One region of the Trichococcus sp. TS_SC_9 genome, then DNA from elsewhere that is predicted to be linked to it. Evidence: riboswitches for the same ligand, from Rfam matches in the RefSeq annotation. Region 1 holds a riboswitch; the other holds the start of a gene.
The links. Region 1 has a riboswitch for lysine ahead of dapA (4-hydroxy-tetrahydrodipicolinate synthase). Riboswitches for the same ligand answer to the same signal wherever they lie in the genome.
Positions count from the first base shown of each region.

Region 2: another riboswitch for lysine. It lies ahead of AC0J5I_RS13925 (ABC transporter substrate-binding protein/permease); the one in region 1 lies ahead of dapA (4-hydroxy-tetrahydrodipicolinate synthase).

Region 1 covers NZ_CM149591.1:1,709,761-1,712,899, reverse strand. Annotated here, with positions in the region: gene AC0J5I_RS08355 (DUF1345 domain-containing protein) at 1-485, opposite strand, end outside; gene AC0J5I_RS08350 (VOC family protein) at 524-907, opposite strand; lysine riboswitch at 1,395-1,541, shown strand; gene dapA (4-hydroxy-tetrahydrodipicolinate synthase) at 1,679-2,566, shown strand; gene AC0J5I_RS08340 (dipeptide epimerase) at 2,767-3,139, opposite strand, start outside.
Region 2 covers NZ_CM149591.1:2,878,660-2,881,798, forward strand. Annotated here, with positions in the region: partial or broken gene AC0J5I_RS13925 (ABC transporter substrate-binding protein/permease) at 1-1,534, opposite strand, end outside; lysine riboswitch at 1,728-1,882, opposite strand; gene AC0J5I_RS13930 (HAD family hydrolase) at 2,083-2,796, shown strand; gene AC0J5I_RS13935 (lactate/malate family dehydrogenase) at 2,800-3,139, shown strand, end outside.

The DNA.
Region 1 (3,139 bases):
TTAGGCTTTTCGGTACCCTCGAAGATGACGCCGCCGTTCACATCACGGTAATAGAGTTCCGCGTACCGCAGCATATAGAGGCTGTGCACCGTCGTCCAGGAGAGCACGATGCTGAACAGACCAAATCCGATCGTCCCGAAGCTGCGTACATGAGTCGTCAACATCAATGCGACGGCCCCGATGCTGATCAGACATGCCATCAGGACAAAAAAATCGATTGTCGAATATTGGATGTCCTCTTCTTGCGCAATCCGCTCCGTTTCCGTCCCATCATGCGGATGAAAATCCTTCCACAGCAAATACAACAAAATGATTGCGGCACTATCCCAACCGATCAAAGGGGCCAATTCCCAACGCAATAAGAATCCACCGCAAATACCGATACTTGTCCCGATCAATCCAGCAATCAGGAAGCGCGTTCTCTTTTTGCGCATATCCCTTCCCGCTTTCGTTTGATTGGAAATTAGATGGATTCTTTTCTTCATGGCTGTCCGCTCCCTGCTTTTTAGATCTAACTGTTCTTTCAGATGGTGATTTCGATGACGTTTTTTTCCGGGTCGAGGAACATGCTTTCATAGTAGCCATCTCCTGTGATGCGCGGCTGGCTTTTGCATGTGTACCCCGCTTTGATGAGCCTGTCCGTGAAATAATCGACGTTCTGTTTGTTGCCGACAGAAATGGCCAGATGCGCCCAGCCTAGCATATCAAGGGGATAGCGTTCATTGACATCCATCCTTTTCATAAGCTCCAAACGGGCCCCTCCTTCACGGAAAGTAATAAAATAAGATTGGAAGTCTTTTTCAGGATTCCGGTATAATTTATTGGCCTTTCCATCAAAAAAACGAACATAAAAATCGCGCATCAGCTCCAAATCGTCCACCCACACTGCAACATGTTCAATCTTCATCGCTATTCACGTCCTCTCATCATCCTTGCCGGTGCGCTGGAGATAATCTCTGCGCGGATGGCCTGCAAAAAAACATTCCGGAATCCCTTTCTGGACTTGCCTTAAAAGCGTTTCCTCAATTTGATTTTATCACATTGCCGGCGCATATGCGTTCCTTGAAGCATCCGGATGTTTACGGGAACGGTATGGGTTCGTCATCTCCGGCCAGGCGGTCCTCGCCGGAGATGCTGTTCCGTTTTATTGCTGTCCTCCGGAGAGACTGACCCGGCCGGAGGACAGCGCCGCTTACGATTCCCTTCTCCGGCGGGGCTTGCCTTCACCGGAGGTCATTGTGGTTGTCGGCCGCCTGCCCGCTGCGGCCTTGACTCCCTTAAACGTATGTGTCTTTTTTGCCATCTTTTTCAAAGGAATTTCTAAGCATCCACTCAGAATATGATTGACAGACTGATTTGTATTTGATAGTGTGGAAGTAACAAAATACGATTCGATGTGATGAAGAGGTCGCGGTTAACAATCAGTAAGGGATTCCCTGAAAGGTGTTGCTGCCGAAATACTCTGTATTGGGGCCAAGGTTGAACAAATCTGGCACTGTCGGACAAAGCCGCCCAGCTTTGTTCGGTGAGCTTCTCACGTTGGGGCAAATTGGTGGAATTCACTATATGGATGCAACGCTTCAGCTTAAGCAGCCTGTTTTGAACGACTATGAGACCATTTGCTCATAGTCGTTTTTTGTCTATTCATAAATAAAAAAAATTCAGGAGGAAGATAAGCATGGCTATTTTTGAAGGATCAGGCGTTGCGATTGTTACGCCGTTTAAAGACACGGAGAACCAAGAAATCAACTACGAGGTATTGGAAGAGCTGATCGAGTTCCATATCGCGAACGGCACAGATTCGATCATCATCGCAGGTACCACGGGGGAAGCTTCGACGCTGACGGATGAAGAACAACTTCATCTCATTCGTTTCACTGTCGAAAAAGTCAACGGCCGCATCCCGGTCATCGGTGGTGCTGGCAGCAATGACACGCGCCACGGAGTCGGATTGACGCGCGCGGTAGAGGCAACGGGTGTGGATGCGATCCTCAGCGTCACCCCTTATTACAACAAAACATCGCAAAAAGGCTTGATTGAGCATTACAAAGCCATCGCCAACAGCGTGAAAGTTCCGATCGTGCTTTACAATGTGCCGGGCCGCACCGGCCAGAACATTACTCCTGAGTCTCTTGTGGAGCTTGCCAAAATCGAGAACATCGTTTCATTGAAGGACGCTACCGGAAACTTCAGTCAGGCCGTGGACAATTTGAGTCTTTTGGGCGATCGTCTGGACATCTACTCCGGAAATGATGACACCATCATCCCATTGATGAGTTTGGGCGCAAAAGGCGTCATCTCTGTCCTTGCCAATATCGCACCGAAAGCTACATCGGAAATGACGCATGCCTTCCTGGATGGCGACATCAAGAAAGCTGCCGCGATGCAAGCCGAGTACAAAGAACTGATCGACTGCCTGTTCGTGGAGCCGAATCCGATTCCTGTAAAAGCCGGCATGCAACTGCTGGGCTTCAATGTCGGACCAATGCGTTTGCCGTTGACGGATGCCGATCAAGCGGTCATTGACCGTTTGGCCGCAGCCATGAAAAAAGTTGGATTGATCTAGACACAGTGCCAAAAACCGCCATCGGAATTTTATATTTCCGGTGGCGGTTTTATGTTTTTCAGAAAAGATGCAGCATATACTTGTTGAGCAATAAAATAATCAGTACAAGAAGCATAACGATGACAAAACCGATGGCTCGTTTCACATAAAACTCTCTCAACTTCATGGCTTTTCCTTCCTTGGCTTCTTAAGTGGGACATTTATTTCACGATTCCGAGTTTTTTGAAATGGGCTTTCGGAAAAGCGTTGATACCGATGCCGTTCGCATCCCCCAACTTGATCGTGCCTCCTGTGAACAGCGGACCGCCCTCATAGGCTTCGATTTTGTAGAACGACGGTCCAATGAGGTCGACCATCGTGATGCAGTTTTTGGCGGCTGCCAGATGGGCCGCTGCGCTGATCGAAATCTTGCTTTCCAGCATGCAGCCGATCATGCAGTCCACCCCGTTCGTTTCCGCTACGGCACAGATCTTGAGGGCCTCGTGGATCCCCCCGGTCTTCATCAGTTTGATATTGATGAGGTCGGCTGATTGTGTCTGGATGATGTGGTGGGCATCCTTCACAGAGAAGGCA
Region 2 (3,139 bases), 1.2 Mb from region 1:
AAGGTCATGACGAAGTAAATGATTGAAGCCACGAAGAATGATTCGAAATAACGGAAGTTATTCCCGGAAATCGATTTGGTCGTAAAGAACAATTCCGAAACGGATATGACGTTCAATACGGATGTATCTTTGATGTTGATGACGAATTCGTTCCCTGTAGCCGGCAGAATATTCCGGATTACTTGCGGCATGACGACATTCCGCATCGTTTGCAGATGATTCATCCCGATCGCTTGAGCAGCTTCGAATTGCCCTTTGTCGATGGATATGATCCCACCGCGGACAATTTCCGACATATAAGCACCCGTATTGACCGATACAATCAGCAACGCTGCAAAAATGCGGTTCATGTCGATATCAAATGCCAAAGCCGCCCCATAATAGATGACCATCGCTTGCACGATCATCGGCGTTCCTCGGAAAATTTCGATGTAGCATGACAGCAAAAAATTCACCACATTGTACGCGTGTTTTTTCCAGCCCGATTCCGCAACCGGGATCGTACGGATGACGCCGATCATAAGACCGATACCCAGTCCGATTACAGTTCCGATTAAAGCGATATATAATGTTGTCCATGCACCGGATAAAAACTGTCTCCAGTTTTCTTCGATGATTCGGATAACCCAACTAAACTCCATTTAATGTATGCCCCTTTTTGATATTCCGTCCGCCTTGATTATTCAGCTGACGGCTGGTTTTGGATTGCTTCATCCATCATTTGGATGCGTTCTTCTTCGGTGATGCCACTCAAAATCTCATTGATCTGATCTTTCAATTCACTTTCTTTAATCAAACCGATTGCGATTTCTGAATCAGCTGCGGACAATTCAAACGTATCCGCTTCATCCAATTCGATCATTTTGAATGCAGAATTGGCTGCTGAAGCGCTGATGGCTTCTGGACGTTCCGATACGTAAGCATCAATTGTACCTGACTCCAAAGCTACGCGCATGGAAGTGAAACTGTCCATTGCCGGTTGCTTTTGCACGCCTTCGATCTGATCGATGACGCCATAGTGCAATGTATTCAACTGTGCTGTGACTTTCGCATCCGCGAAGTCAGCTAAAGCTGTCGCATCTGCATAAGCGCCATCCGCTTTTACGACAATCACAAGTTCAGTCGTGTAGTAGGAATCCGAGAAATCAATCGCTTCTTTACGTTCCTCCGTTGGCGACATACCTGCAACGATAGCATCGATTTTGGATGAAACCAATGCCGGCACCAAGCCATCCCATTCCGTCTTGACGATGACCAGTTCTTTGCCTAATCCATCTGCCACTTTTTGTGCCATCTGAACATCATAGCCATTTGCATAACCATCAGCGCCGTCGATTTTCACAGCACCGTTGCTGTCGTCATTTTGTGTCCAGTTGAAAGGAGGATAGCCCGCTTCCATTCCAACCGTGAATGTTTCAGAATCCGCTGTACCATTAGCCGCGGATGAATCATCAGTGGCTCCGTTACCGCAACCCGCCAAAATAAACAAGCCTGTCAATGCCGCCATTGTTTTTTTCCATGTTTTTACTGTCATCTCTATTTCCTCCTAATGTATATAGTCCTTTTTAACTGCTCAAAAATAATAACAAATAACCCTTCTTATACGGCCGCTTTTTATCCACCTTTCTACCCATAGAGCGTCATAACAACGATAATTCAGTCCGTTTTTGTGCAAAAAAATAGACTATAAAGCAAAAGGCCCTATAATCCAGCTTCCTTCTGCCCGCAATACCGAAAGTACTCCACAAACGATTTTGGGCAAATCGTTCTGACAGTGTCAGGATTCTTAACCCTGACCCCAACACAGCAAACGCTGCATTTCGGCGAACACCCCTTTCAAACGGGCATTTTACTCTTGATGTTCGCAGCCTCTTCCATTATTGTATGATCGTATGACATTATTGTATGTTATTATACTGTACTGATTTTTAATTTGCAACAAAAAGCGCTTTGCCCCGCCATTTGAGCAGCCAATTCCATTGCCGTGCATCTTGGCGCGCCTTCCCTATTTTTCCCATTTCAAAAAACCGGTTTCGGATGCTATACTGACTGCAACAACCAAAGGGAGGAACTACTTCAATAATGCTTACTATTCTATTCGATTTGGACGATACTTTATACGACACAGCAAGTCCGTTTTTCCGAGCGTTGGAAAATTACCGCTTGGAGACCAGCTACAACGACGAAGCCACATTTGCTCTTTTCCGCGAGCATTGCGATACCGCCTTCGACCTGTTCTCCAACGGGAATCTGACGCTGGCCGAGTCCCACATTATGCGCACACAGCATACGTTTGCCGACTTGGGTCTTACGCTCACTACCGCAGAGGCCATGCACTTCCAGGAAACCTACCAAAAAAGGCAAGCAGAAATCACGTTAAGCCCAGGGATCGGGCAGCTGTTGAATGAGCTGAAAAGTCAGAACATTCCGATTGCGGTCTTCACAAACGGCCCTGAAAAGCACCAGATGAAAAAGTTTAACGCGTTGGGACTGGAGAGATGGGTGCCGCCAGTGCGCATCTTCATTTCCGAAAAAATCGGTTATCCAAAACCCCACGCAGCGGCTTTCGCGCATGTGCAGGAGGCTTTGGGAGCGAACCCTGATGAGCTGCTCTTCATCGGGGATACCTTCGAAACGGACATCATCGGCGGACAGACTGCTGGGTGGACATCGTTGTGGTACAACCATCGCCGGAAACCGGAAGATGAAAAAGTGGTGCTGGAGCCAACCTTCTATTCTGTAGCAGACATGCACCAAGCCATTCATGACAATATCTCAAAACGAAAGGAAATGTGACTTATGATCCAAACAAAATTAGCCATCATAGGTATCGGCCATGTCGGTTCGCAAGTATTGACCGACTGCAGCCACCTCAACCTATTTTCCGACATCGTCCTGATCGACAGCAATGAAGCAACGGCAAGAGGAGAAGCATTGGACCACCGCCATGCGCTGGCCGCCAGCTACCGGACAAACAGCAAAATCTATGCCGGCGACTATGCAGACTGCGCCGATGCGGACGTCATCATCATTTCCGCGGGCGTCAGCGAGAAGCCTCGCCCGGGCGAGGCGATGCCCCCAAGAGCATTGATGGGCAAAGAGAATGCCGTTGAAATTCGCAAGATCATGGCCAGCATCA